DNA from 2 places in the Providencia sp. LY12 genome. Region 1 is predicted to be linked to the other one. Evidence: predicted binding sites of a transcription regulator. Region 1 holds the regulator's gene; the other holds the start of a gene.
What was found. The regulator PhoB, encoded in region 1, activates phosphate uptake and scavenging genes when phosphate is short. The targets are predictions, from matches to a motif close to CTGTCATAAAACTGNCNNAT.
Positions count from the first base shown of each region.

Region 2: a site for PhoB is predicted at 12,699-12,718, ahead of ugpB (sn-glycerol-3-phosphate ABC transporter substrate-binding protein UgpB). Genes of this name have one in related genera too.

Region 1 is NZ_CM172594.1:845,172-860,976, forward strand. Features, by position in the region: gene ACY3ZI_RS03740 (AAA family ATPase) at 1-1,797, opposite strand, end outside; gene sbcD (exonuclease subunit SbcD) at 1,800-3,014, opposite strand; gene phoB (phosphate regulon transcriptional regulator PhoB) at 3,348-4,037, shown strand; gene phoR (phosphate regulon sensor histidine kinase PhoR) at 4,061-5,380, shown strand; gene brnQ (branched-chain amino acid transport system II carrier protein) at 5,875-7,203, shown strand; gene ggt (gamma-glutamyltransferase) at 7,278-9,044, opposite strand; gene ACY3ZI_RS03770 (peroxiredoxin C) at 9,259-9,861, opposite strand; gene ACY3ZI_RS03775 (acyl carrier protein phosphodiesterase) at 10,068-10,679, opposite strand; gene queA (tRNA preQ1(34) S-adenosylmethionine ribosyltransferase-isomerase QueA) at 10,873-11,955, shown strand; gene tgt (tRNA guanosine(34) transglycosylase Tgt) at 12,031-13,158, shown strand; gene yajC (preprotein translocase subunit YajC) at 13,375-13,707, shown strand; gene secD (protein translocase subunit SecD) at 13,735-15,582, shown strand; gene secF (protein translocase subunit SecF) at 15,593-15,805, shown strand, end outside.
Region 2 is NZ_CM172594.1:3,802,788-3,818,592, reverse strand. Features, by position in the region: gene ACY3ZI_RS18130 (EutN/CcmL family microcompartment protein) at 1-172, shown strand, start outside; gene ACY3ZI_RS18125 (1-propanol dehydrogenase PduQ) at 180-1,310, shown strand; gene cutC (choline trimethylamine-lyase) at 1,370-4,801, shown strand; gene cutD (choline TMA-lyase-activating enzyme) at 4,885-5,835, shown strand; gene ACY3ZI_RS18110 (BMC domain-containing protein) at 5,849-6,241, shown strand; gene ACY3ZI_RS18105 (phosphate propanoyltransferase) at 6,238-6,882, shown strand; gene ACY3ZI_RS18100 (hypothetical protein) at 6,905-7,588, shown strand; gene ACY3ZI_RS18095 (DMT family transporter) at 7,641-8,054, shown strand; gene ACY3ZI_RS18090 (DMT family transporter) at 8,073-8,399, shown strand; gene ACY3ZI_RS18085 (tRNA-binding protein) at 8,562-8,897, shown strand; gene ACY3ZI_RS18080 (helix-turn-helix transcriptional regulator) at 9,118-9,819, shown strand; gene ACY3ZI_RS18075 (DnaJ family domain-containing protein) at 9,827-10,195, opposite strand; gene ACY3ZI_RS18070 (AbgT family transporter) at 10,653-12,224, shown strand; gene ugpB (sn-glycerol-3-phosphate ABC transporter substrate-binding protein UgpB) at 12,842-14,155, shown strand; gene ugpA (sn-glycerol-3-phosphate ABC transporter permease UgpA) at 14,225-15,112, shown strand; gene ugpE (sn-glycerol-3-phosphate ABC transporter permease UgpE) at 15,109-15,805, shown strand, end outside.

The DNA.
Region 1 (15,805 bases):
ATCTCCTTCAATGAGCTGTTGGCGCTCATGTTCTAAGCTGACAATTTTTTGTTCTAGCTGAAGTTTTTGCTCCAAAATTTGTCGTTGAGGTAGGAGCTGAGTCACTCTATCTTGCGTAATGGCAACCTGTTGCTCTAATAGGTTGATAGATTCGCTGAGTTGGTTTTGCAACTGTGTTTGTGACTGTAATTGCAGCTGTTTTTCCTCATGTTGAGTCAGTAAAACAGGCAGTATTTTCGCATGCTGCAAACGCTCTTGCTGCTGTGAAATTGCTGCTTTAATTTCCTCGATATTATGCTTTTCTTTATATTCCTGAAACTGCTTTTCAAGCTGATTAAAGCGAGAATGCTGCTCTTCTAAATGGCTTTGAGCCTGTTGAGATTCTTTGGCTTTTTGCTGTTGAACCTGTTGTAGGGTTTGCCATTCTTGGTGGATAGCTTTCTGCTTTTGCTGATTTTGGGTTAGGCGTTCTGTGAATTCATAAATAAACTTCCCTTGCTGCTGCCAGCTTCCAAGTTGCGCGACAATCTGGGCATCATTTTGATGTTCTTGTAGAAATAACTGGGTTTTATTCAATTCATTATTAGCATGAAGAATTTTCTGCTGAATATTTTCTATAATCGATTTTTTCTGTAAATATTCGCCATTTAGTTGGTTTAACTGCTCAGTTAGCTGGATTTTTTGCTGGTTAAGTTGTGCGAGCAAATTGTCGAGTGGGCGCACTTCGTTATCAATCATCGCCGTGGCTTTTTGTACCCACTCTTTATATTGGTTTTGCTCCAACTGAGCTTGAGTATGTTGGGCAACTAATGGCAAGCGCTGCTTTTGAGCGTCTTCTAAAAGTAATGTGGTGCGCTGCTGTTTTTGGGTCTGTTCATCGAGTTGGGTTTGCAAGCTTTGTACTGCCAACCAATCAGGGCGTAGCGCTTCTGCTGGGGCGCTTTGTGCCAGCTTATGTAAGCGGGGTTCGGCGGCTTGATATTGCTGTAGAGCTTGCTGCTGTGCAATCTGTAATCGCTGGGTATTTTGCACCAGTTGTTGATGTTGCTGGTGCCATGTTAGGGCTTGCTGATGGTGGTTTTTATTCTGATTCAGTTGCTGTTCTTGCGCTGAATATTGTTGCTGTTTTTCAACCAGTTCTTGATGTTCAGCTTCAGTGAGTAAGTTAATGCTACTGGCTTGTGCCCGAAGAATATCGAGATCGGTTTTAGCTTGTTTATGTTGGTTAAAAATATACACCGAAATCTGGCTGTAAATTTCGGTGCCGGTGATCTCTTCCAGCAAATCGGCGCGCTCTTTTTCGGTTGCATTTAAAAAGGCAGCAAAATCCCCTTGGGAGAGCAAAATGGATTTTGTGAAACGCCCAAAATCTAGTCCGGTGATTTGCACAATTTTTTCACGCACTTCACTGATTTTTTCTGCGATGATCTGCCCATCAGCGACGGTTGCTAGCTCTGCTTTTGCATCTTGCAGGTTACCATCAGGTTTATTGTTTGCTCTGCGTTGGCTCCAAAATGCGCGATAAGCGATGCCTTTAACTTCAAACTCGACTTCTGCTAAACATTCACCCGTATGGCGGGTCATTAACTCATTTTTGCTTTTTGATATTGCGCCTAACCGTGGAGTCTGGTGGTAAAGTGCTAGGCAGATGGCATCCAATAACGTGGTTTTTCCCGCGCCAGTCGCGCCTGTGATGGCAAATAACCCATTACTGGCAAAAGGCTCTTCCGTGAAATCAATCTTCCATTCACCTTTTAGGGAGTTAATGTTTTTCAGGCGTAAGCTTAAGATTTTCAAAGTTATTCTCCCTGCTCATTGCGTAAGTTGGCGTAGGATTGCTTGAAAAGCTGCAATAAACGCTGCTCTAACGCTTTGTCTTCCAATGACTCTTCGGTAAGTCGTCGAGTAAAAACTTCTTCGGCAGTCAGTTCACTTAATGTTTCATTCTGCGGCGTGAGGTTTTGACCTGTTTGTACCCGCCGAGCTCGGCGTAAACGAACAACTTCGACAGGACGTTCTTGAGTAAGAGCTTCAATACGTTGTTGGATATCACCAAGATAGTCTTGGGTGGCGACTTCAATATCTAACCAAATAGGGAGCTCATTTTCTTGGACAGGTAAGTCCATTAATTGTTTTTGTAGTTCTTTCAAAGAGCCTTTTAAACTCAATAGCGGCTGGAAAACGGGAATTGGCAGCAAAGTGACATTAGCAAATTGGTGCTGATTAAATTCCACTAAGCAGACACTCTTTTGTTGTTGTGACTCATCAAAACTGAGTGAAATCGGAGAGCCGCTGTAGCGAATATGCGCTTGCCCACCAATTAGTTGAGGGCGATGGATGTGTCCGAGTGCAATATAATCCGCAGGTGGGAATGCGCCGGAAGGAAAGGCATCCAATGTGCCGATATAAATCTCACGCACGGAGTCTGTCAGTTCTGCACCGACGACGGTCAAATGTCCCGTGGCAATAATCGGGATATCTAAGCCCAGCTCAGCGCGTAGCTCAACGGCTTTTTGATAACAGCTTTGGTAGTGTTCATGAATGGCATTTTGTAATGAAAGTTGTTTCTCTTCACTGCTTTGCCCTGCAATGCTGACTTGGATATCTCGTGGTCGCAAAAAGGGGATCGCACACACCAGTCCATTTGGGTTCCCTTGCTTATCTTTCAATGTGATAACAGGGGATTCGCTGTTTGATGTGATAACGTGAGTATTTAAATAGCGTAATAACGCGCTGGATTCATTCAAAACAGAGACAGAATCATGGTTACCACTCAAGATAACTAATTGGCAGCCTGTTTTTTGTAAATCAACAATAAACTGGTTGTAGAGTTCACGCGCATAACTTGGCGGAGCGCCAGTATCAAAGACATCACCAGCCACAATCAGGGCATCCACTTGGTACTGTTTGACTTGTTCTATTAACCAACGCAAAAAGTGTTGGTGTTCAGCAGATCGGTTTTTAGTGAAAAAATACTGACCTAAATGCCAGTCTGAAGTGTGGATGATGCGCATGAGCTAGCGGTTCCTGTAATTATGACGCTTTTACTATATTAATATTCTGATGCTTTATACTAATACTCAAACCATTTGGTTTGCTGTGTCACAGTATACTGTATATAGGTTCAGTGAAAGCAAAGGTATGGCAAATTAAACAGTAAAAATAAGAGAGTTGCGAAGCGCTTCGCAATGATAGCCAGATGTGGTGTTAATATTTCACTTACATGACATTAAGCTGTTAATCTAATGATAGATCTTGAATGCGCGTTAAGATATTCATAATTCTGTCACAAAACTGACGCATAATGCGGTCACATTAAAAATCTCTTCTTATTTACAGGAACAATCATGGCAAGACGCATTCTAGTCGTTGAAGATGAAGCGCCCATCCGAGAAATGGTTTGTTTTGTATTGGAACAGAATGGTTTTCAGCCCACAGAGGCTGATGATTATGATTCTGCAATAGCGCAATTGGTTGATCCCCTTCCTGATTTAGTGTTATTGGACTGGATGATCCCCGGTGGTTCCGGTATCCAAGTCATTAAACATATGAAGCGTGATAGTGCCACGCGTGATGTCCCCGTGATGATGCTAACTGCAAGGGGCGAAGAAGAAGATCGCGTGAAAGGATTAGAAGTGGGTGCGGATGATTATTTAATCAAACCATTTTCACCAAAAGAATTGATAGCTCGAGTTAAAGCCATTTTACGACGTATCTCTCCAATGGCGACAGAAGACATTATTGAGATGAACGGGTTAGTTCTTGATCCTACTTCTCATCGCGTTACCAGCAAAGAAATTCCCATTGATATGGGGCCTACCGAATACAAGTTACTTCACTTCTTTATGACCCATCCAGAGCGAGTATATAGCCGCGAACAGTTACTCAACTATGTTTGGGGCGCAAACGTGTATGTGGAAGACAGAACGGTGGATGTGCATATTCGTCGTTTAAGAAAAGCGTTAGAGTTAGATGGGCATGATAAGATGGTGCAAACGGTTCGTGGTACTGGCTACCGCTTCTCTGTTCGCTATTGAGAAACCATTAGGGAGAAACATGGGTGCTTGAACGCTTATCCTTAAAACAGCTGATTTGGGGGCTGTTTTTATTTATTTTACCCGCATTGATACTGTCTGTTTTTATTGGGCATCTTCCGTGGCTATTAGTGATTTCACTGCTCGCAGCACTCATTTGGCACGGATATAACCTGCTAAAACTTTCAGATTGGCTCTGGTTGGATAGAAGTATGCTGCCGCCGGATGGCAAAGGGGGATGGGAGCCGATATTTTATGGTATCTATCAGATGCAGCAGCGCAACCGTAAGCGTCGCCGTGAATTAGGTCAGTTGATTAAGCGCTTTCGCAGCGGAGCTGAATCCTTGCCTGATGCGGTGGTAATTATGACCACCGAAGGCAATATTTTCTGGTGTAACCGCCACGCTCAACAGCTTCTAGGCTTTCGCTGGCCTGAGGATAACGGACAGCATATTTTTAACTTGCTACGTTATCCTGATTTTAGTCGTTATTTCACCGTGAAAAACTATGACCAAGCACTGACGATTGAGCTTAATAGTGGCGAAATTGTTGAGTTTCGAATTTTACCGTATGCAAGTGATCAGCTTTTGATGGTGGCTCGAGATGTGACTGAAAAACGCCGTCTAGAAAAAGCACGTAGAGACTTTTTTGCTAACGTGAGCCATGAGTTACGAACGCCATTAACGGTTATACAAGGTTATCTTGAAGTCATGGATGATCAAGAAGGCACTTCACCGATGAATAAAAAAGCGTTGTCGGTGATGCAAGAACAGACTCATCGAATGGATAACCTAGTGAAGCAATTGCTGCAATTATCCCGTATAGAGGTTGCCCCTCAAATTAATTTAGACGAACAGATTAATATGCCGGTCATTCTCAAGATGATTGAACAAGAAGCGATTAGCTTAAGCCAAGGGCGGCACGAGTTTGAATTCAGTATTGATGAAAAACTTCGAGTTCATGGAAATGAAGAGCAGCTACGAAGTGCGGTTGCTAACTTAGTGTATAACGCCATAAACCATACGCCAGACGGCACGAAAATTAAGGTAAAATGGCAGCGAACCAGTAATGGCGCGCAGTTTAGTGTGAGTGACAATGGTCCAGGAATTCCAACTGAGCACCTTCCTCGCTTAACAGAGCGTTTTTATCGTGTGGATAAAGCGCGCTCTCGACAAGGTGGTGGCGGAACAGGGCTGGGCTTAGCGATTGTTAAGCATGCGGTTCAGCATCATAGTAGCCAGCTCTCCGTAACCAGTCAGGTTGGTAAGGGCAGTGAGTTTTCATTCACATTACCGCCAGTGTTTATTGTGTCAGACAAGAAAGTGAATACATTAAGCGCGAAATAATCGAAAAATTGAAACCTTGCTAATAAAATCATTGTATTAGCAAGGTTTTTTGTTTTGTGTTTCATCCTATATTGGTGCTATTTCTAACGCCTACGCTATATTTTCAATTTTATCCTGCAATTTTCTTCATCTTATTCTGTGAATATTTCTTCGGTATGGTTAAAAAATGTTTTATTGATGATTTTTTAGCCTGAATATATAAGGGATATTGCAATTTTACTGACAGTAATCACTGGTTCTTAAATTTAGTTTGGTGCATTGTTCTTGTTTTCGGGTTTGCTCTTGCCTTTTTTCCCTATAAAAGTTTTACTTGTCGCCAGTTATTGGCGATTTTTACTGTTTTTTGATGTTTAGTATTGCAAAGCTAACCAAGACATGCATTTTGTGTTGTTAATGTAATGTTAATCAGAACTCTATTTCGTCATATATGTTCCAACAGGTTACGGATGAAGTGACCTGTTTTTATTTCATAATTTACTAAAAATTAACATAATATGGCTCATCGTTTATCATCCAGAGATATCCTCGCCTTAGGTTTTATGACCTTTGCGCTGTTTGTTGGGGCTGGAAATATTATTTTCCCGCCAATGGTCGGTTTACAAGCCGGTGAACAAGTTTGGACTGCGGCACTTGGTTTCTTAGTCACAGGTGTCGGTCTTCCTGTTCTTACCGTCGTTGCATTGGCGAAAGTGGGGGGCGGTATTGAAGCGCTTAGCACGCCAATTGGTAAAACTGCCGGTCTGCTATTAGCTATCGTTGCATATCTATCGGTGGGGCCTCTTTTTGCGACCCCAAGAACGGCAACCGTTTCTTATAAAGTGGGTATTGCACCATTGCTGGGCGGTGAATCGGAAATATCACTGCTGATTTATAGCGCCATCTATTTTGTACTGGTGATCGGTATTTCGTTATACCCAGGTAAATTGCTAGATAGTGTTGGGCACATTTTGGCGCCAGTCAAAATGTTGGCACTGGCAATTTTAGGCGTTGCTGCGGTTATGTGGCCTGCTGGAGAACCGATCCTGGCAACCCCAGAATACCAAAATATGGCATTTTCCAATGGCTTTATTAATGGCTATTTAACGATGGACACATTAGGTGCCATGGTTTTTGGTATTGTCATTGTGAATGCGGCGCGTTCCCGCGGTATTGAAAACTCATCATTATTAACTCGCTATACCATGTGGGCAGGATTAATTGCTGGTGTGTTATTAACTCTGGTCTATTTATCGTTGTTTAAACTGGGCGAAAATAGTGGATCATTGATTCCAAATCCAGCTGATGGCGCTGATATTCTTCACGAATATGTTCAATACACGTTCGGTAACTACGGTAGCTTCTTCTTAGCGGTATTGATTTTTGTTGCCTGTATGGTAACTGCTGTAGGGCTAACCTGCGCATGTGCTGAGTTCTTCAGCCGCTATGTGCCAATCTCTTACCGTAAATTGGTATTGATTTTAGGCTTGTTCTCTATGGTGATTTCAAACCTAGGACTGAGTAAGCTGATTGCGTTCTCATTGCCGGTATTGGTTTCGATTTATCCACCTTGTATCGTTTTGATTTTAATGAGCTTTACGTTGAAGTGGTGGCGTAACCCAACCATCGTAATTGCTCCAACGATGTTAACAAGCTTTGTGGTCGGTTTGATTGGTGCTGTGAAAGCCTCTGATAACTTGAAGACTTATATCCCAGACTGGATGACGTCTATTCCATTATATCAGCAAGATTTAGCGTGGTTATTACCATCGGTGGTTGTGTTAGTGGTTGCTGCGCTATGTGACAGACTTATCACACCATCAAGTGAGCACCATAAGCACGCATAATATATTGTAAATTCCTAAAAAAATGCCAGTAGATGATAAATCCACTGGCATTTTTCATTTTAGTTATCGACTAACTAATTCACACCCACCGCACTGCCCGCAGGGCGGCGAACATCGTTAGATCCGTAAATAAAGCCTTCACGGACTTTGCCAGAAACGGCAGAGTCGTTGCCGGAAGATTTCGCACTCACACCCGCACCGTCAGGAATACCGATCATAATTAGCTCAGCAGCGCCCCATGGGGTCTGCTCTACCATTTTATAACCCATCTTATCGAGTAACGCTAAACTGTCTTTAGACACACCGCGTTGCTCATAATAAACCTCGTCAGGTAGCCATTGATGGTGAATGCGAGGGGCATTTACCGCCTCTTGTGGCGGCATGCCGTGGTCAATAATGTTTAGTGCAGTTTGCAAGGTAATTGAAATGATCCTTGAGCCTCCCGGAGAGCCGAGTACTAAGAAGACTTTGCCGTCTTTAGTGACAATTGTCGGGCTCATTGATGATAGTGGGCGCTTACCGGGGGCGATAGAGTTTCTTTCCCCTTGCACTAACCCATACAGATTTTTCTCGCCAACTTTGGTGGTGAAATCATCCATTTCATCATTCAGGAAGAAACCTGTACCTGGTGGGATCACCACAGAGCCAAATCGACCATTAATTGTATAAGTGGTTGAAACGGCATTGCCTTTATCATCTACGACTGAATAGTGGGTCGTTTCTGGTTTTTCGTGAGGTCCTATTCCCGGTTGAACTTCAGTGGACGGTGTCGCTTTATTTGGCACAATTTCTTTGCGCAGATCAGCGGCGTACTGTTTGCTGAGCAGCTTATCTGTCGGGTTATCTACAAATGCAGGGTCGCCTAAGAATGTATTGCGATCCATATAAGCGTGGCGCATCGCCTCTGTCAGCGTATGAATGTATTCAGCCGAGTTGAAACCCATCTCTTTGAGATCATAACCTTCTAAAATATTGAGGGTTTCGCAGATAGTGACGCCGCCCGAACTTGGTGGTGGGGCAGAGATAAATTTGTAACCACGGTAGGTACAGCTAACGGGAGTGGTATCTGAGATGGAGTAATCAGCAAAGTCTTGAGCTGTTAGGATCCCGCCATTTTTCTTCGATGCGGCTTCTACGATTTTAGGAATATCCCCTTCATAGAATGCAACGGGGCCTTTATTGGCGATTTTTTCCAGTGTGTTTGCCAAATCGGTTTGTACTAGCAAGTCCCCTGGTTGATAAGCACTTCCATCCGGTTTTAAGAATATCCTAGCCACTTCGGGGTCTTGCTTGAAGCGCTCGGTCGTGGTGTCCAGTACATCGGTATCGCCACGGGTTAGGACAAAGCCTTCTCGAGCTAGTTTAATCGCGGGTGCCATTACTTGCTGGCGGCTCATGGTACCGTATTTTTCAAGGGCATAATCTAAGCCTTTCACTGTACCTGGTACACCCGATGCGAGGTAGCCATATAAGCTGGCATCTTTGATAAGTTTGCCGTCTTTATCTAAATACATATCGGCGCTGGCCGCTTTTGGAGCGGTTTCTCGGAAGTTAATGAAGATATCTTTGCCATCCGCAAGGTGCAGTGTCATAAAACCACCACCACCAATATTGCCACAGCAAGGGTTAACAACGGCTTGGGCATAACCCACAGCCACTGCCGCATCAACCGCATTTCCTCCGGCTTTTAAAATGTCAGCACCAATTTGTGAAGCAAGGTGTTGAGAGGAGACAACCATGCCTTTTGTTGCTTCAACGGCAGGTTCCGAAGCGGCATAAAGTTGACTTGAAGTCAGCAACGAAATCAGTAGTAAAGAAGGGCGCCATACATTTTTTATCATTGGTATCTCCCGATTGAATGAGGAAGTAACGCGTAGATGTAATACAAATAAATAATTTGTTAAATATTTGTATCATCCAGATATAGCATGAATGGTTTGAGGGGTTGAATAACAAAAGTGAAAAAGTGTTAACGCGGTAGGAAAAAAATTTCAGATAGGTATAGATACAAAAATGCCGGCATTAAGCCGGCACTTGAAAACTTAACAGGTCAAATTACAGACCAGTTGCGTTCTTAGTCAGGTAAGCAGCAACGCCTTTTGGAGATGCGTTCATGCCTTCTTTACCTTTTTCCCACTGAGCTGGGCAAACATCACCGTGCTCTTCGTGGAATTGCAGCGCGTCAACCATACGCAGCATTTCGTCGATGTTACGGCCTAATGGCAGGTCGTTAACCACTTGGTGACGAACAACACCATTTTTGTCTACTAAGAAAGAACCACGCAGAGCAACGCCCGCTTCAGGGTGCTCGATGCCGTAAGCTTTCATGATGTCGCGTTTGATATCAGCAACCATCGGATATTTAACTTCACCGATACCGCCGTTATCAACAGGAGTTTTACGCCATGCGTTATGAACGAATTCTGAGTCGAAAGAAACACCAACGATTTCTACGCCGCGTTTTTTGAATTCTTCATAGCGATGGTCGAATGCAATCAGTTCTGAAGGACATACAAAAGTGAAGTCCATTGGCCAGAAGAAGATCACAGCTGGGCGACCGTTCAGGTGTTTTTTCAGGTTGAAGTTTTCAACGATTTCACCATTACCAAGAACAGCTGCAGCAGTAAAGTCAGGGGCTTGACGTGTAACCAGAACCATAATGTACTCCTATGAGTTTTAAGGGTTTCTATCTCCGCAATCGAAATGGGGCATGCGGATAAATATAACCTAAGGATAAGGTTTTATCCTTGGAGAATAAAGACATTAAAACCAATTGATATGATAGCTTTTACCTATCAATGGTATCAATTTGGCAGATTAATATCAATAAGATAGTTTTATTCCATTAAAGTGCAAGTTTTAATTTATTCGGATGCACGTAATGTGAACTCTTGGGCAAAAAGTTGCTGTTTTGCCGTCTCAATCATTTGTGGATAAAACTGAAAGAAAATATGTTCAAGTTCTAGATAATTAAGCAGAAAATCATCGAATGAGCCACTTAGAGCCGCGAGTTTTGGGCGGCGCCTTGCCATACCATTAAGTGACTTACCGATATACGCTTTTTCTGCGTATCGGGTCAACCATTGTTGAGGCCAGAGATACTCATTTAACTCCTGAAATTTTTCAGGGGTATGACATAAATCCGGTTCAATGGTTTTCCTGGCAAAATGCACAAAATCAGAGAGTGAATGCGAGGGAACGAGACGCTCCCAATGCAGAGAAAGAAAATGATCCCAGACTAAATCCAAGGTGATCGGTGCGACTCGGCGGTATTCTTCGCGAAATAGCTGACGAGCTTGTTTCACGAGCGGATGGGTATCTGTGGTTCTATCTACAGCTCTGTGCATGCGGATCCCTGCAACAATTTCAGGGGAATAAGCTCCCGCAGGATTACCGCGTACGTAGTCTGCCATCATATTTCCCAATAGGGAGCTTTTGGCAAGATGGGCAAGATGAAGATGAGCAAGATAGTTCATGTCGGTACTATAAACGAAAAATGTCAGAAACGAAAAAATGAAAGAAAAAAGGCAGCCGACACATTCCGTGCGGTTTCTGAAAATATTTGCAGAATATTGGTGTTTTTTTATACAAAATAGCGCTTATTTCTTGCGCCAAAGGCAGTGCAGCACTAGACTAGTCGCCTTATTTTTTTAGATTGATGTCAATACAATGCGTGTATCCGATTTTACTTTTGAATTACCAGAAGAACTTATTGCCCACTATCCTCAGGCTGAGCGTAGCTCATGTCGCTTACTTGGTCTTGATGGTGCCACGGGACAGCTCACGCATGGTGTGTTTACCGATATTCTTGAAAAATTGGAGCCAGGGGATTTGCTGGTGTTCAACAACACTCGCGTGATCCCTGCTAGATTGTTCGGTCGTAAAGCGAGCGGCGGTAAAATTGAGGTTTTGATTGAGCGTATGCTCGATGAACATCGTGTTTTGGCTCATGTTAGAGCCTCTAAAGCACCAAAAGAAGGTGCAGCGCTGCTACTGGGTGAAGATGAAAGTGTGAATGCGACGATGGTCGCTCGTCACGGTGCTCTGTTTGAGCTACGTTTTGATGATGCGCGCGATGTATTAAGTATTCTTAACCAAATTGGTCACATGCCATTACCGCCGTATATCGACCGTCCAGATGAAGAGTCTGACAAAGAGCTGTATCAAACCGTGTATAGCCAGCGTCCGGGAGCGGTTGCTGCACCAACAGCGGGTTTACACTTTGATGAGCCTTTATTAGAAGCATTACGCCAAAAAGGCGTTGAGATGGCATTTGTGACATTGCATGTCGGGGCGGGAACGTTCCAACCGGTGCGTGTTGATTCCATCGAAGACCATATTATGCACTCTGAATATGCAGAAGTTCCGCAAGAGGTGGTCGATGCCGTGTTGGCGTGTAAAGCACGTGGAAATCGTGTGATTGCAGTGGGAACAACGTCAGTTCGTTCACTCGAAAGTGCCGCGAAAGCCAGCGAAAACGCTTTAATTGCTCCATTCTTTGACGATACCCAGATATTTATTTATCCGGGTTATGAATATCAAGTGATTGATGCCTTGATCACTAACTTCCACTTGCCAGAATCCACATTAATTATGCTGGTCTCTGCGTTTGCGGGATATCAAAACACCATGCAAGCCTATAAAGAAGCTGTTGAGCAAAAATACCGTTTCTTTAGCTATGGTGATGCCATGTTTATTACGCCAAACGCCAATGCTCGTTTTGAGCAAGTCGGCTCGGCAGAACAAGAATAAGTGGCGGCGTAGCTGCTTGCTTAGATTCAGTAACCAATAGCACCAGACTGTTTTTCTGATGCTAGGAGATAAAACGTGAAATATGAATTACAGACAACCGACGGCAATGCGCGTCGTGGTCGCCTGATTTTTGAACGCGGCGTGGTAGAAACTCCGGCGTTCATGCCAGTAGGAACTTACGGCACGGTTAAGGGAATGACTCCTGAAGAAGTGAAAGAAACCGGTGCTCAAATTTTACTGGGTAATACCTTCCATTTATGGCTACGTCCGGGTCAAGAAATCATGAAATTACATGGTGACCTGCACGACTTTATGCAATGGCAAGGTCCTATCTTAACGGACTCAGGTGGCTTCCAAGTCTTTAGCCTTGGTGCAATGCGTAAAATTAAAGAAGAAGGCGTTCATTTCCGTAATCCAATTAATGGTGAAAAAGTCTTCTTAAGCCCCGAAAAATCGATGGAAATTCAGTATGACCTCGGTTCCGATATCGTGATGATTTTCGACGAATGTACGCCGTACCCAGCAGATTGGGATTACGCAAAGACATCAATGGAAATGTCATTACGTTGGGCTGCGCGTAGCCGTCAGCGTTTTGATGAATTGAACAATAAAAATGCGCTGTTCGGGATTATCCAAGGCAGTGTTTACGAAGATTTACGTGATATCTCTGTGAAAGGGCTGGTGGAAATTGGCTTTGATGGGTACGCTGTAGGCGGCTTAGCAGTCGGCGAACCAAAAGAAGATATGCACCGTATTTTAGAGCATGTATGCCCGCAAATTCCGGCAGAAAAACCACGTTACCTAATGGGCGTTGGTAAGCCGGAAGATTTAGTGGAAGGTGTACGTCGTGGTATCGATATGTTTGACTGTGTGATGCCGACACGAAATGCACGTAACGGGCATTTATTTGTCACCAACGGCGTGGTAAAAATCCGTAATGCGAAGTATAAGTCAGACACATCACCTCTCGATGCAGAGTGTGACTGCTATACTTGTCGTCATTACAGCCGCGCGTATTTGCATCATCTTGACCGTTGTAATGAAATTTTGGGTGCACGACTCAATACCATCCATAATTTACGTTACTATCAACGCTTGATGGCGGGTATTCGCCAAGCGATTGAAACGGGTAATTTTGAGCAGTTTGCTGCGGATTTCTATCAGAAGATTGGCAAAGCCCAGCCTTCATTAAATAGAGAGTGAATTTAAAGTGCGAAGTTAGCCCGAACTGTGTAGCATATCGGGCTGTACCCTTCGTTCTTGCAGCTGATTGTGGTTATTGGCATCAGCCAAAAGAATTATTTAGTGCAAATTATAGTTTTTGGTTCTAGTTACATGATGGTTTGATGTATTTTATGTAACTTGAACTAGTTAAAGTGTAAGTTTGAAATTGCTTTCAATAACAATGAGGAAAGTTGAATGAGTTTTTTTATTTCTGAAGCAGCGGCATCAGCAGGCGCACCCGCTCAAGGTAGCCCGTACTCTCTGATTATTATGCTGGTTGTTTTCGCGCTGATTTTCTATTTCATGATCCTGCGTCCACAGCAAAAACGTGCTAAAGATCACCGTAAACTGATGGAATCAATCGCTAAGGGTGACGAAGTTTTAACCACTGGTGGTTTAATCGGTCGTGTGACTAAAGTGTCTGAAACAGGTTATGTTGTTCTTGAACTGAGTGAGAACACTGAAGTAACTATCAAACGTGATTTCGTTGCTGCTGTTCTACCTAAAGGCACAATGAAAGCAATCTAATTCTGAATTTTCCCGAAGGGAACTGCCGTGCTAAACCGTTATCCTTTATGGAAGTATCTGATGTTGATCGCTGCGATCCTCATCGGTTTGCTGTATGCACTTCCAAACCTATATGGTGAGGATCCGGCTGTTCAGATCACTGGCGTGCGGGGAACCGCCGCCAATGAACAAACGCTGATCCAAGTCCAAAAAGCTTTAGAAACAGACAAAATTCAGAGCAAATCTGTTGCTCTCGAAAATGGGGCAATTTTAGCCCGTTTCAACAACTCTGACGTTCAGTTACGTGCTCGTGAAGTCATCATGAACGCACTGGGTGACCAGTATGTTGTTGCATTAAACCTTGCACCTGCTACACCAAAATGGCTTGAAGCTCTCGGTGGTGAACCGATGAAGCTGGGTCTGGACTTACGTGGTGGGGTTCACTTCCTGATGGAAGTTGATATGGACACTGCATTAGGTAAATTGCAGGAACAAAACATGGATGGTTTGCGTAATGACTTGCGCCAAGCAGGTATTGCGTACTCTTCTATTCGTAAAGGCAGTGATTACAGCGTCGAAGTTCGCTTCCGTAACGCTGACGATCGCAGTCTTGCTGAGAAAACACTGGCGCGTAAATACCCAGACTTAGTGTTTTCTGACGGCAGCGATAACACCATGATTGCTGTTATGACTGATGAGCGCTTACGTGAAGCGCGTAACTATGCCGTCTCTCAAAACATCACAATCATCCGTAACCGTGTTAACCAATTAGGTGTTGCTGAACCACTGGTTCAACGCCAAGGTGCGGATCGCATTGTTGTTGAATTACCGGGTATCCAAGATACTGCTCGTGCGAAAGAAATTTTAGGTGCGACTGCAACCTTAGAATTCCGCTTAGTGAATACTGGCGTAGATAGCGCAGCAGCTGAAAGTGGCCGTATCCCAGGTGACTCAGAGCTTAAATCAGACCGTAATGGCGTGCCTTATGTGCTGTATAAGCGTGTTGTCTTAACGGGCGACCATATTACTGATTCTACATCTGAAACCGATGAAAATGGTTATCCGCAAGTGAGTATTAGCCTTGATAGTGCCGGTGGCTCAATCATGTCTGACTTTACTCGTGACAACCAAGACAAGCTGATGGCAACCCTGTTTGTTGAATACAAAGACAGTGGTAAAAAAGATGCCGCAGGTCGTGCGATTTTAGTTAAAGATGAAAAAGTGATTAACGCCGCGCGTATCCAAGCTCGTTTCGGTAGCAAATTCCGTATTACGGGAATTGATAACGCGAACGAAGCGCGTCAATTATCTTTACTGCTGCGTGCTGGTGCTCTGATTGCGCCAATCCAAATTGTTGAAGAACGTACTATCGGTCCAACATTGGGTATGCAAAACATCGAGCAAGGTCTGAAAGCCTGTATCGCGGGTCTGTTAGCCTCTATCCTGTTTATGATTATTTACTATCGTAAATTTGGTCTGATTGCGAGTAGTGCTCTGATGGCTAACTTGGTCTTAATCGTGGGTGTGATGTCTCTGTTACCAGGGGCGACACTGACTATGCCTGGTATTGCCGGTATCGTCCTAACCCTTGCGGTTGCCGTCGATGCCAACGTTCTCATAAACGAACGTATTAAAGAAGAACTTCGTAACGGACGCTCAGTGCAACAAGCGATCCACGAAGGGTATAAAGGCGCCTTCTCAAGTATTACCGATGCAAACTTAACGACCTTAATCACCGCAATAATTCTGTATGCAGTGGGTACTGGTTCGATTAAAGGCTTTGCGATTACGACAGCGATTGGTGTCGCAACCTCTATGTTTACAGCTATTGTTGGTACACGTGCAATCGTGAACCTGCTATACGGCGGTAAACGTATTAACAAGCTGTCAATTTAAGGAGCACGTTGTGGCACAGGATTATACTGTTGAACAATTGAACTATGGTCGTAAAGTCTATGACTTTATGCGCTGGGACAACGTTGCCTTTAGCATTTCTATCATTTTACTGATCGCTTCTTGTGTGATTATCGGTGTTAAAGGTTTTAACTGGGGACTCGATTTTACGGGCGGTACCGTCATTGAAATCAACCTTAGTCAGCCTGCTGATTTGGATAAAATT
Region 2 (15,805 bases), 1.4 Mb from region 1:
GGATGATCTCAAACCGTTGAAGGACAAAACGTATGTTGCGGTGGACAGTGTAGGCGCAGGTATTAATGACCTTGTTCTAGCGGAAGAGTACTTCGCATTGAATAAAGACAAATACAAAGCGATGTCCGTGGTTGCCATTGTTGAAAAAGTGTATCGAGACGGTAGGGAGTAAATAACGCATGAACCAGTTTTTGATTAAACCAAGGGTGCAATTCGGTGCGAATGCTTTGGATTATTTATCTCAGGTTAACGCCCAGCACGCGTTTATCGTAACCGATAAAGCGATGGTGAAATTTGGGTTAGCCGACGAGGTGATTCATCGATTATCTCAACAGGGAATTTCATTTTCTCTGTATGACGATGTCGTGCCTGACCCGGAAATCTCGTCCATCGTAAAAGGCATGAAAATCATGGATAGCCAATATCCAGATTTAGTGATTGCACTGGGCGGTGGTTCGGTGATTGATGCGGCAAAAGCGGTTATTTACTCCCTATGGCATACCCGCCAAGACAGCCATAGAGCCAAACCTCATTTTGTGGCTATTCCGACAACCAGCGGAACAGGCTCTGAAGTCACGTCTTTTTCAGTGATCAAGTCTCACTCTGAGAAGTTGGTGTTGGTTGATGAATTTATGTTGCCCGATGTGGCGATTTTAGACCCTGTTTTAGTGAAGTCAGTCCCTGCCGCTATCACGGCAGATACGGGAATGGATGTGCTATGCCATGCCCTAGAAGCTTATGTTTCACGCAGTGCCTCTGACTTTTCAGATGCGCTTGCCGAGAAAGCTGTTCAGTTGGTGTTTGCTCACTTAATAGATTGCTATCGCGACGGCAGTAACTTAGTGGCTCGTGAAAAAATGCATAACGCATCGTGTATTGCAGGAATGGCATTTACCAACGCATCCCTTGGGATCACCCATAGCTTAGCGCACGCACTTGGCGGCGTGTTCCACATTCCACATGGTCGCGCGAATGCGCTATTGATGGCTCAAGTGGTGGCGTTTAACGCGGGCCTGGAAGGGTGCTGTGAAACCAACGCGGCGAAGCGTTATGCCGATTTAGCCAGAAAACTTAATTTACCCGCTTCAAATATACGTGAAGGCGTTGAGAGCTTAATTATGGCAATCAACGTATTGAAAGATGAAATGAATATGCCGAAAGGCATTCACGCTACAGGCGTCAATGAAACTGATTTTAATGCCCGTTTAGGGGAAATGGTTGGACAGGCGTTACGCGATAGTTGCACTCCGACTAATCCACGGGACGTAAATGAAAAGCAGCTAGAAGCACTGTACAGACAGTCTTTTTAATAGTTAACGCTTTTTATGTGATGAATAACGAACTAGAAAGAACATCAGGAGAGGCTAACATGGCCAAATATGCTTTGACCCCACGTGTAAAAACACTGGCTGAACGTTTAAGTGCTCGCAATTGCTCAATCATTACCGAACGTGCCAACATTCTTGAAACTGTCAGAAATCAATTAACAGGGGCACCTCAAGCGATTAAACCCGCTCAGCGTTTTTATGAGTTTATTCGCAATTTCCCTGCTTTTATTGCACAAGATGAATTGATTATTGGTAGCCAATCTTCAACACCCCGTGGTGCAATTTTCCATACGGAAGATGAAGTACACAGCCAGAGTATTTATGAGTTTTTAGCGGGTGATAGCGCAATCGCCGCACCGGATTATTTAGTCGTTCTGAATGTCGGGTTTGCTGAAATTAAAAATCAGCTAGAAAATCGCGTCAGAAATATTGGCAGCGCCGTTAGCCGTAATAGTATCGATGAAGCAAATAACTGCCGTGCGGCAATTTATGCCTGTGATGCTGCCATCCATTTTGCAAACGCTTTAGCAGTAAGAGCAGAGAATCTTGCGGCCACAGAAGCTAACCCATATCGTCGTGCCGAATTACAAGAAAGCGCGGAAGTATTACGCCAAGTACCTGCAAAACCAGCACAAACCTTTAAAGAAGCTTGCCAAGCGTTCTACCTATTACAACTGATTTTGCATTTAGAAAATGGCAGCTATGCCGTGAACCCAATGGGTTTCGACAAAGCCGTTTATCCATTCTATCAGCGCGACATTGAGCAAGGTCGATTAACTCAACAACAGGCTTACGAGATTGTTGAAAGCTTATGGCTAAAACTGGCTGAGTTGTCAGAAGTGCGTGCAACGCGTGCCATTGATGGTTATCCAATGTTTGATGCACTTAAAGGCGGTGTCTACCTTAATGATCCGCAAGTCTGCATCAACGAACTTTCCGCGATGATGCTTTCTGCTCATGAAAATATCAGTGCAATTAATGCCGGGTTAAAAGTCCGTTTATATTGCGGTCAAGCAAGCTCACAGCCTCAATATTCTGCGGCTTCAGCCAGTTATGTGGCACCATCGGCTCAGCAAGATAATGAATTCAAAGTGATGGAAGGGCTAACGCCTCGCTTACAGCGTTTACGTAACCGTTATCTAGAAGCGCGTCCAAGCGTGTCTATCTATCGCGCATTAGCCTTTACTGAAGTGGTGAAGAATAACCCAGGTTTACCGCCGATTTTATTACGTGCAAAAGCGTTTCGTCGGGCATGTGAAACTGCGCCTATCTTGATTCAGCCTGAAGAGCTGATTGTCGGTCACCCATGTGGTAAAGCGCGTGCAGGTGCATTTTCACCTGATATTGCATGGCGTTGGGTGGTGGATGAACTCGATACGATGAGTACCCGCCCACAAGATCCATTTGTGATCTCCGAAGAAGATAAAAAAGTGATTCGTGAAGAAATCGCGCCATTCTGGGAAGGTCGTTCTCTGGATGAAATTTGTGAAGCGCAATATCGTGAAGCCGGGGTTTGGGAATTCAGCGGCGAAACCTTTGTGAGTGACTTGTCTTATCACCAAATCAATGGCGGAGGCGATACTTGCCCTGGTTATGACGTATTGCTTTTCACTAAAGGCATGAATGGCATTAAAGCGGATGCTCAGGCAAAACTGGCTGAGTTAAGCATGAAAAATCCAGATGACATCGACCGCATCTATTTCTATAAAGCCTCAATTGAAACCTGTGAAGGTGTGGTGGCTTATGCTCATCGTATTGCTGAACATGCTCGTGAACTGGCTTCTCAAGAGACAGATCAGAAACGACGTGAAGAGTTACTGACAATTGCTCAAGTGAACGAAAATGTACCGGCGAACCCACCAAAAACATTGCAAGAAGCACTGCAAAGCATTTGGACTGTGGAATCCTTGTTTGAAATTGAAGAAAACCAAACAGGATTGTCATTAGGTCGTTTAGATCAATACTGTTTCCCAATGTATGAAAGCGATATTCAATCGGGCCGTTTAACCCAAGACCAAGCACTGGAAATGATGCAGGCGTTTATCATCAAATGTGCGGAATTAATGTGGATGTCCAGTGAGCTGGGCGCTAAATATTTCGCTGGATATCAGCCATTTATCAACTTAACTGTGGGTGGTCAAAAACGCTCGGGTGGTGATGCGTGTAACGATTTAACGTACTTAATTATGGATGCAGTTCGTTTCGTTAAAGTTTACCAGCCATCATTAGCATGCCGTATTCATAACCAATCTCCACAAAAATATATGGAAAAAATCGTGGATGTAGTGAAAGCCGGTATGGGCTTCCCTGCCTGTCACTTTGACGATTCCCATATCAAAATGATGCTGCGTAAAGGCTTTGATTTTGAAGATGCTCGCGACTATTGCTTAATGGGCTGCGTGGAACCACAAAAATCAGGTCGAATTTATCAGTGGACATCAACGGGTTACACCCAGTGGCCAATCGCCATTGAGTTTGTTCTGAACCGTGGTCGGATGGTGCTGTTTGATAGCCACCAAGGTTTAGATACCGGGGATCTGCGTAACCTGAAAACCTTCGAAGATTTCGATAATGCTGTGAAAGCGCAAATTGCCCATATTGTTCGCCTGTCGGCGATTGGTACGGTCATCAGTCAGCGTGTTCACCGTGATGTCGCGCCAAAACCATTGATGTCTTTGCTGGTGGAAGGTTGTATGGAGAAAGGGAAAGATGTTGCGGCGGGTGGTGCAATGATTAACCACGGTCCAGGGCTGATTTTCTCTGGTCTAGCAACTTACGTTGACTCAATGGCGGCTATTCGCAAAGTGGTTTATGAAGAGGGTCGCTATACCTTAGAGCAAGTGCGTGATGGCCTGCTTGCCAACTTTGAAGGTTATGAAGAGTTACGTCGTGATTGCCTGAATGCACCGAAGTTCGGTAATGATGACAACTATGTCGACCAATATGCATTGGATATTACTGAATGGACTGAACGCGAGTGCCGTAAGTACGACATGCTGTATTCCACATTGAGTCACGGCACATTATCCATTTCTAACAATACACCGATTGGCGAGCTAACCGCCGCGACTGCGAATGGTCGTTTAGCGTGGATGCCGCTGTCAGATGGAATTAGCCCAACTCAAGGGGCAGATAAACAAGGTCCAACGGCAATTATTAAGTCCATCAGTAAGATGAACGTGGAAACGATGAACATCGGTATGGTGCATAACTTTAAGTTCTTAAAAGGCTTATTGGATACACCAGAAGGTCGCAATGGGTTAATCACGTTGTTAAGAACGGCATCCATTTTGGGTAACGGTCAAATGCAGTTCAGCTACGTTGATAACGAAATGCTGAAAAAAGCACAGCAAGAACCTGAGAAATATCGTGACTTAATCGTTCGTGTTGCTGGCTACAGTGCTTACTTCGTTGAGTTATGTAAAGAGGTTCAGGACGAAATCATCAGCCGTACCGTGATTGAGAAATTCTAAACCAAATCTGGGGGGGGATAGGCTGCTATTCCCACCGTACATAATAAAAACAATAAGTTTGAAACTGTTTTGGAGATGCAATGATGAACACAGCGGCAGAAATCAGAGGGCGGATATTTAATATCCAGAAATACTCAATTTATGACGGTGATGGCATTCGAACCCTGATCTTTCTTAAAGGATGCAATATTCGTTGCCCTTGGTGCGCTAACCCTGAAGGGCTAAGTAGCCAGTTCCAAGTGATGTTTTCCCACGATAAATGCGTTGGGTGTGGGAAATGTGTGGATGTTTGCCCTGCGGGGATCCATTACATGACCACCAATGAACAAGGGGAAGCAGTCCACCGCGTGAATCGTAGTATTGACTGCATCGGTTGCCGCAAATGTGAGGAAGTGTGCATTTCTGATGCGCTAGACATTATGGGAAAAGATGTCACGGTCTCTGAAATGATGGAGATCATCATGCAGGACTACGATTTTTATATTTCCTCTGGTGGTGGTGTCACGATTGGTGGCGGTGAAATGAGTTTACAGACAGATTTTGCCGTTGAGCTTTTGCGTGAATGCAAAAAAATGATGATCAATACGGCGATTGAAACACAAGGTACAACGTCATTAGCGAATTATGAAAAGTTAGCCGAAGTTGTCGACCTATTCCTGTTTGATGTTAAACATATCGATACCGTTGAGCACAAAAACCTGTTTGGTATTGGTAATGAAAATGTGCGTCGTAACCTCGAAAGATTAATGGAACTAGGGGCAAATGTGGTGATGCGCATGCCTTTAGTTCGCGGATATAACGATTCTTTTGATGCAATAACAGGTGCAATTGAATACGCCATGGAATTGTCGAAACGCGGCAATTTAAGTCGAATTGATATTCTGCCTTATCACCAGCTTGGTCGCGGAAAATACGACAAGCTCGACATGATTTATCCCATCAAGAAAGACCCAACCTACAGCGTGGAAGAGTTAGATCAATTAGAGGCTTTCTTTAAAAAATTCGATTTCGATATTCGACTGGTTCGTCACTAAGTAGGAGAGAAAAATGAAAAGTTTAGGCGTCATTGAGACTTACGGGCTGACATCAGCAATACAAGCTGCGGATGCTGCATGCAAAGCGGCGAGTGTCGAGATTATTGGCTACCGTAAAATCGGTTCTGGTTTAGTTTCTGTCTGTTTTCAGGGGGAAATTAGTGCAGTAAGAACCTCCGTTGATCATGGTGCATCGGTTATCAGTCATCAAGACCTATTAAAAGGCACATTAGTCATTGCTCGCCCAGAAGAGCGAGTGATCACCCAGCTGTTATCCGCTAAGAATAAAGCGAGCGAAGAAGAGAACAGTGTTGAAAAACCGGTCGTTGAGGCGCCTGTGACGATGACTGTCGAGACTGCCGCTGTGGAGCCAAAAGCTGACGTGCGTAAAGGGAAAAAATCATGATAAACCAGCAGCTGATGGGAAAAATTCTGTCTCGCTTAGCTATGTCAAACCCAGCCTCAATGATTGATAGTCCCATTGCTATCCCTGTGGGTGTTTCAAACCGTCATGTCCATCTTTCGCAAGAAGATGTTACCGCGCTTTTTGGTGAAGGTTATCAACTGACGCCATTTAAAGATTTGAAGCAACCAGGTCAATTTGCGGCAAAAGAGTGTGTGATGGTGGTTGGACCTAAAGGGTCGATCAGTAAAGTGCGAGTGTTAGGACCAACACGACCAACGACTCAGTTGGAAGTCTCGAAAGCAGATTGTTTTGCATTAGGTATTAAAGCGCCAGTACGTGAATCTGGAGATTTAAACCAATCGGGGAGTGCGCTGTTAATCGGTCCTGCCGGGCACGTTAATCTGTGTGAACAAGTCATTTGTGCTCAGCGCCATATTCACATGAATTTAATGGATGCAAGGTCGCTAAATGTCGCCAATGGACAGCGAGTGTGTGTTCGCACTGAAGGGGAACGTAGCCTCGTATTTGATGAGGTGGTTGTTCGAGTGGATGCAAGGTTTTCTCTGGAATTTCATATTGATACAGATGAAGCAAATGCGGCAGGGTTACGCAACAGTGACAGCGTATTTGTTGTCAGCTAAGGACTAAACGAGCGGTGGCAATATGAACGAAAAAATGATTGAGCAGATAGTGTTACAGGTACTGCAACAGCTGAAACGGCGAGTATTGGTGTTATTGTTCCCAAGCCAAGACTATCAACAGGCGGTTTATCAGCGTTTGTTGCAGTTACCTTCAATGTCTTTTTCTTTCTATGCCACCAAGGAGATGCTAACGCAATCGACGATCAATCAATGGAAAGAAATTGGGCAATGTTTTGATATTCATACCTTTAATATGGAAAAGCTCGCAGAGTTTCATGGGGTTTTTCTCCCTTTTATAGGAACTAAGGTACTGAATGAGGTTGTGAATGGGTTGGCAATCAGCGAAGAGAGCGAAATTATCATCCAAACACTTTCTCGAAATATTCCTATTATGGCATTGAAATATCATTGCTGCCCTGACAGTGATTTGAACCAAATATTAGGTTTGAATAAAAATGAACATTATAACCGCCTTATTAAAGAGAATATAAATAAGGCTATCTCATTAGGTATTCAATTCGATACATTTAATAATATTGAAAATAAAATGCTCATTAAAAATGATGAGATATCGAGTGAAAATAAAATAAACCAGAATCGCTATATTACTTTGAGAGAAGTAATGAATGACCCAAAGGAATATTCCCTAAATAAAAATAAATTAACAGATTCGGCAATGGATTATTTAAAGTCTCTAAAAAAATAAATTTTATTTCAATTTAATATTTTAAACGTCTATCTATGTAGGAGTATTATCTATGTCCTCTAAAGCAAAATCATGGCTTTGGATGCTAGCGGTTATTATTTCTGAAACCTCTGCAACATCCACATTGAAAATGTTCGATAATAGTGAAGGAACAACTAAATCATTATTATTAGGTCTGATAGTGATTCTTTATGTTATCTGTTACTACTCTCTTTCTCGTGCAGTGAAATATATTCCGGTTGGGCTAGCGTATGCGACTTGGTCGGGTACCGGTATTTTGATGGTTTCAACTTTAGGTATGCTGTTTTATGGGCAGCACCCAGATATGGCGGCAATGATTGGGATGGGGGTTATTGCCTCTGGGATCGTGATTATGAACCTGTTTTCTAAAATGGGCTCGGATGAGGCGGAACCGGCTGAAAATTCGGATGCGTCACTGTCTTCAACCAACAAAGTTGCTCATTAATAAGAAGAGAGAAATATTATGTTTACTGGATTTTTATGGTTGGCATTATCAATTGGTTCAGAAATCACGGGTACATCGATGATCAAAAAAACCAATAGCTTTAGTAAATTAGGTCCATCAATTTTAGTGATTGTGGCTTATTGTCTGTGCTATTTCGCGTTAACACGTGCAATGGGGTATATCCCTGTTGGGGTTGCGTATTCTTTATGGTGTGGGTTTGGTATTGTCGGTGTGACGTTAGTTTCGATGATTTTATATAAACAAAAACCGGATGTACCCGCAGTTTTCGCGATGGGATTAATTATCTCCGGCGGCATCATTATGAATACTTTTTCAAATATGTAATCTCACGTTTTATCTCTCTTGTACCCATTGATTATTGCCTGCCATTATCAGGTGATAATCAATGACGGTTTCACAACATAAAATGAATGTTTGACGCTAAGAGCCTCTATCTATCCTATGCTAATTTAAGCCATTACCATCGTTTAATTTAGGAATAAAGATATGCAAATTATTGAGTGGGACGACTTTACGAAAGTGGAAATGCGTGTTGGTACGATTATTCGTGCAGAAGTGAACAGTAAAGCGAAAAAGCCCGCTTATGTGATGGAAGTGGATTTAGGGGAATTGGGAGTAAAGTGCTCAAGCGCACAAATTACCGTGCATTACACCCCTGAAAGTTTAATTGGCAAACAGGTTTTATGTGTGTGTAATTTTGAAGTTAAACGTATTGCTGGCATAAAATCTGAAGTGTTAATTACAGGTGCTCCCGATGAAACAGGTGCAATTGTATTAGCTGAATTTAATCTACCTGTGCCGAATGGTTCTCGCCTAGCTTAAGCCGTAAGGCGCAGACCATAGACAAACCCATCAGGTTTGGAAATGGCTCGTTTGGGTTGTAAAATTAACGAGGAAAATCAATTCATTGATTTTCGCCTGATAACACAAAGAGGGAAAACCACGTTTTTATCCCTCTTTGTCATCAACCTAAGCTGTCAGGCTGCATTTTTTTGATTAAAACCGTATACTCCTACTGTATGCCACCCAGTAGGAGCTTGCCTTGTTATTACCTGAATTGCACTATCGCCAATATTCTCAAGAGGTTATTTCTCATCAACATGATGGGCAATGGCAGGTGGTATTTGCGTTATCAGGGGCGATGGAAATCAATATGCATCGCCAACACTGGCTGCTAAATGCAGGTCAGGGTGTCGTGATCCCGCCGAGTGTTAGCCATGCTTTCAGTGGGCAAGATGGGAATCAAAATTATGTATTGGAAATGCCTGCAACGGCGCAATGGTCAGTAAATGAAAAAATGACGCATTTCACGCTGACGCCAGCGGCGGTGGGGTTATTAAATTGGCTACAACGTTTTCCTCAAGCGCCGGAACAAAACTTTGCCGTTGCTCGCCTATTATTAGCCCAGTTAAAACCAGAAAACCGTTGGGTTGATGAGCTGGTTCATTGGGTAGAGTTACGTCTGCATTTACCGATAAGCTGCGAAGATATTGCCTGTGCATTTTATATGTCAGTCAGTACCTTACAACGTAAGGTGAAGGCTGAAATGGGGATCACCGTCATGCAATTTTTATTGCAAAAACGGATGGAAGCCGCAGGAAGTCTATTATTGACTCACCAAACCATCGAGCATATTGCCACTTTGGTGGGGTATGATTCTCACTCTGCTTTTAGCCAAGCATTTCGTAAGTTTTACGGTAAAACCCCTCAGGAATATCGCCTACAATCCCTACCCAAACGCTAATTTTTCGCTATTTAGACTCTAAGTGTTCTGAAATTGTCACGGCGTATTCGCCATATAAAAAGTCGGTATTGATATTTGCTTGCTTGAGTTTTAGCTCGAGTAACGCCAATTGCTTGCTGATGGCAACATAATTGGGGTCATCAGCAGAGAGTTGCTGCAGCATATGGCATAAATTCAACGCTTCTTTTTTCTGTTGTAGTTCAGGCGGCAGATACCCAGAATTTTTAAGAATACGATAACTCGCCCTTAATTCTTCAGGAACTTGGCTGTCATCATCAAGCTGCAAAGGTTTCCCTTCACCATTGAGATTGGATAACTCCCCTTTATTTAAAGCGTCTTGAATATGACGCTCTGCCCAAAGATCAATGACAGACATTATGGCTCGCCCTGTAGTGAATAGGCTTCGATTATAGCGCTGATTAATCTAGATTAAAAACGTACATTAATCAGGCTAATTGGTATTTTACTTTGTTTTATCTAACTCAAATTTATTGTAACTGTAAAAATAGGTATTAATCGAATTAAATGGAATAAAACCGACGAAATTTGATATCTATTTGGTTGAAAATAATAAGAAATGGTTTGTTAATATTATTAAAATGTTAGCTTGACCACATTTTTGTATTTTTATGATATTTAATTTTTATGGTTTTAATTTTTAACATAAATAAAATTTAACAAAGTAAATATTCTATTTTTACTATCCGTACGTTTATTGTTGGTTAATGTATTCGATTTGTATCAAATTTGTTGGTTTGAATTTATATACTTGTAATTAGGTGAAGAGAAAAACATTGTGTAATGTTCATTTCTCTTGTTTATAAGGAGAATTCATGGAACAAAAAAGGCAAGAGGGTAGCCGTTTTTTACGAACGGTTGAGTGGCTGGGAAATGCTCTGCCACATCCTGTTATTCTATTCATTATCTTAATTGGGATTTTATTAGTCTCTTCCGCCGTTGGTCAGTATTTTGGCATTAGCGTACCAGATCCTCGCCCCGAGGGTGCGAAAGGTCGTGCTGAAGACGGAATCATTCATATTGTTAGCCTGTTAGATGCTGAAGGTATTCGTAAAATTCTGTCTAATGTGGTCACCAACTTTACTGGATTTGCGCCTCTTGGCACGGTATTAGTTGCCCTTTTAGGGGTAGGGATCGCAGAACGTGCCGGTTTATTATCAGCGGCAATGCGTCTGATTGTTATCAAAGCACCTCGTAAATTAACCACCGTTGCGATTGTTTTTGCTGGGATTATGTCTAATACAGCGGCAGAACTCGGGTATGTGGTATTGATACCACTGGCTGCGATCATTTTCCATTCATTAGGTCGCCATCCATTAGCTGGGCTTGCTGCTGCATTTGCAGGGGTATCCGGTGGATATTCAGCGAACTTACTATTAGGAACAGTGGATCCGTTACTGTCAGGGATCACTCAGCAAGCCGCTCGAATTATTGACCCTACCTATATCGTCGGGGCAGAAGCAAACTGGTACTTTATGTTTGCCAGTACTTTCTTGATCACTATCTTGGGTTATTTCATCACAGAGAAAATTGTTGAGCCGCAGTTAGGTCCTTATCAGGGCGGTGGTGTCGATGAAGATGAAGATAAACTCCGCGCCTCAGCCGAAGTGACGCCACTTGAGAAAAAAGCGCTGTTCTGGGCATCGGTGACTTTTTGGGGATTAGCGGCAATATTAGCCTTAATGGTGGTGCCGGAAAGTGGAATTTTACGTAACCAAGAAACTGGGTTAGTGAGTAATTCACCTTTCTTAAAAGCAATCGTGGTGTTTATCTTTATTTTCTTTGCAGTTCCAGGGATTGTTTACGGCTATATTGCAAAAACCATGCGTAGCGACAAAGATGTGGTTGATGCGATGGCAAGCGCAATGAGCACTTTGGGTCTCTATTTAGTCATCATTTTCTTTGCGGCACAGTTCGTTGCATTCTTTGGCTGGACCAACATTGGTCAAGTGATTGCGGTCAAAGGTGCTAATTTCTTAAATAGTATCGACCTACATGGTGGAATATTATTTGTTGGCTTTATTCTGATTTGTGCCTTTATTAACTTGATGATCGGCTCTGCTTCGGCTCAATGGGCTGTGACAGCACCGATATTTGTACCAATGTTAATGTTGGCAGGCTATTCCCCTGAAACTATCCAAGCGGCTTATCGTATTGGTGATTCAGTGACCAATATTATTACGCCAATGATGAGCTATTTTGGCTTAATTATGGCCATTGTCGTCAAGTATAAGAAAGATGCAGGGATTGGTACTCTGGTTTCAATGATGTTGCCATACTCGATTATTTTCTTTATTGGTTGGTCTCTGTTCTTTATTATTTGGGTATTTATTTTGGGACTACCGGTAGGACCTGGATCACCAATTTATTTTACTCCTGGAAGTTAATCTAATAATTAATTTATAAGGGCAAATGGATTTTTATTTGCCCTTTATTATTTTTGAATTTTAATCTTAAATTGGCTATAAAGTGATAATCATAAGATAGCTTATTTTATGGGCTATTGTTAGTTTGTTGGATTTATAGCATTAAATATTTGTTGTTCTATTAATATTATCCTAAAGTTAATTTAGATGGTCAGTTTGCTTTTATGGCTATGTCAATAATAGACTTGTTTTCAGTTTTCTTTTTATTTGTTATTTTTAATAAAAATAAGGTGAATAATATGTATAGAATGACAGTTTCCGCAAAATTATTTCTGGCATCTTTCTTTACTTTTTTATTTATGTTTCCTATTTTTTGTTATTTAATCATTTTTCAATAATCAAAATTTTTTTATTTAAATTGAGTGTTTTTTTCCGATATACCGTGAAAATAAAACACGCCGATTGTCATGTAAGCGTCATTTGCTAGAGATATGGCCGTCATTAATCTGTCATGTGTTGGCGATATTTCTGTCATTTCTCGGTGATAAATTCTCTCTCGAACATAAACTGCGTGAATTCGCACATTTTGGTGTAAATCTCTGCGGATAAACTTCAGTCATATAAAAGAGAGAATTGGCATGGCATCGATCAAACAGTCCGCTTTAGCAATGATGTTAGGCTTGGCTTTTAGCAGTCAAGGAATGGCAGTCACCACAATCCCATTCTGGCATTCAATGGAAGGTCAGCTTGGTGAAGAAGTGAATGACCTTGTCACTCGCTTTAATGAAACTCACCCAGATTACAACGTAGTTTCCACTTATAAAGGGAATTACGAGCAAAGCCTCGCTGCGGGGATTGCGGCATTTCGTTCTGGCAATGCACCTGCGATACTGCAGGTTTATGAAGTTGGTACTGCGACGATGATGTCATCCAAAGCCATCAAACCTGTCTACGAAGTTTTCCAAGAAGCTGGGATTGATTTTGATGAATCTCAGTTTGTGCCTACCGTTTCGGGTTATTACAGTGATGCGAAAACGGGGCATCTGCTATCCCAGCCTTTCAATAGCTCCACTCCGGTGCTTTATTACAATAAAGAAGCCTTCAAAAAAGCCGGTTTAAATCCAGATACCCCACCAAAAACATGGCAAGATCTTGCCCAATATACTGAAAAGCTACGTGAATCAGGAATGAAGTGCGGCTACGCCAGTGGTTGGCAGGGCTGGATACAAATTGAAAACTTCAGTGCATGGAACGGGTTGCCTGTCGCATCGAAGAATAATGGTTTTGACGGCACTGATGCAGTACTGGAGTTTAACACCCCAGATCACGTTAGGCATATCGAGCAGCTGCAAGATATGAATAAAAAAGGCACCTTCAGCTATTTAGGGCGTAAAGACGAGCCAACTGAGAAATTCTATAACGGGGATTGTGCCATTATTACTGGCTCCTCCGGTTCTCTGGCGAATATTCGCAAGCACGCTAAGTTTGATTTTGGTGTTGGCATGATGCCTTACGATGCACAAATTCCAACGGCACCACAAAATGCCATCATTGGTGGTGCAAGCTTGTGGGTGATGGGCGGTAAAGATCCTGAAACCTATAAAGGTGTTGCGGAATTTATGAAATTCTTAGCTGAGCCTGAAAATGCCGCAAAATGGCATCAAAATACAGGATATTTACCGATTACAACGGCAGCGTATGAGTTAACCCAAAAATCCGGCTTTTATGACAAAAATCCGGGGGCGGATATTGCGACTCGCCAAATGTTAAACAAAGCGCCGTTACCTTATACCAAAGGATTACGCTTAGGTAATATGCCACAAATTCGTACCATCGTGGACGAAGAGCTGGAATCCGTGTGGTCAGGCAAAAAGACGCCACAACAAGCCCTCGATACTTCTGTTGAGCGTGGTAACCAATTACTGCGCCGTTTCGAAAAATCCACTCAGTAATGAGTTCTTTCGCCCCTCTTGATGGAATTAAGAGGGGCGCTGCATCACATCTGATTTATTGGGTTGCTTATGTCATCATCTCGTCCCGTATTTCGCTCCCGCTGGTTGCCTTATGCGCTAGTATTACCACAGCTCATCATTACGGTGATTTTCTTTATTTTGCCAGCCGGACAAGCGCTTTGGTATTCATTACAAAGTATTGATCCTTTTGGATTATCCAGTGAGTTTGTGGGGTTAGAAAACTTCACTCAACTCTTTAGCGATAGCTACTATGTAGACTCTTTCTATACCACGATGATTTTTAGTGGCTGGGTAGCAGGAAGTGGGCTTGTCGTCTCGCTGTTTTTCGCGGCTTTGGTTGACTATGTGGTAAGAGGAAGCCGTTTTTACCAAACATTAATGCTACTACCCTACGCCGTTGCACCTGCTGTTGCGGCGGTTTTATGGATGTTTTTGTTTAGTCCCGGCAGAGGATTGATAACCTATGGTTTGGAATCCATTGGCTATGACTGGAACCATGCGCAAAATAGCGGTCAGGCGATGTTTTTAGTAGTTTTAGCCTCAGTTTGGAAGCAAATCAGTTATAACTTTTTGTTTTTCTTCGCTGCCTTGCAATCTATTCCACGCTCTTTGATGGAAGCGGCGGCTATCGACGGTGCGGGACCTATCCGCCGTTTCTTTAAAATATCCTTACCATTAATCACCCCTGTGAGTTTCTTTTTATTGGTGGTGAATTTGGTGTATGCCTTCTTTGATACTTTCCCTGTGATTGATGCGGCAACAGGTGGCGGGCCAGTACAAGCGACGACGACACTGATTTATAAGATTTACCGTGAAGGATTTTCAGGGCTCGACCTCTCTTCATCCGCAGCACAATCCGTGATTTTGATGGGCTTGGTGATCGTCCTAACGGTGATTCAATTCCGTTTTATCGAGCGTAAGGTTCGCTACCAATGATTGAGAAAAATCGTGGACTGAGCGTATTCAGTCATTCCATGCTGGTAATTGGGATTTTAGTGATTTTATTCCCGCTGTATGTGGCCTTTGTTGCCGCGACACTCGATGATAAAGCGGTCTTCGATACCCCCATTACCCTAATACCAGGCTCTCATTTATGGGAGAACATTCTGCATATTTGGAATAACGGCGTGGCAGCGAATAGCGCCCCATTTTGGTTGATGTTGGTGAACAGCACCATTATGGCGTTGGTGATAGCAATTGGAAAAATTACGATTTCGATATTATCGGCATTTGCCATCGTTTGGTTCCGTTTTCCGTGCCGTAGCCTATTTTTTTGGATGATTTTCATCACATTAATGTTGCCTGTCGAAGTGCGAATTTTCCCCACAGTAGAGGTGATTTCTAACTTAAACATGGTGGATAGTTACGCCGGGCTAACTTTGCCGTTGATGGCTTCCGCGACGGCGACTTTTTTATTTCGCCAATTTTTTATGACGTTGCCGGATGAATTGATAGAGGCAGCGCGTATTGATGGTGCTTCACCAATGCGGTTTTTCATCGACATTGTGTTGCCGTTGTCCAAAACAAACTTAGCCGCGTTGTTTGTGATCACGTTTATTTATGGTTGGAACCAATATTTGTGGCCAATCTTGATCGTTGCAGATCCCAGCTTAGGAACCGCAGTTGCGG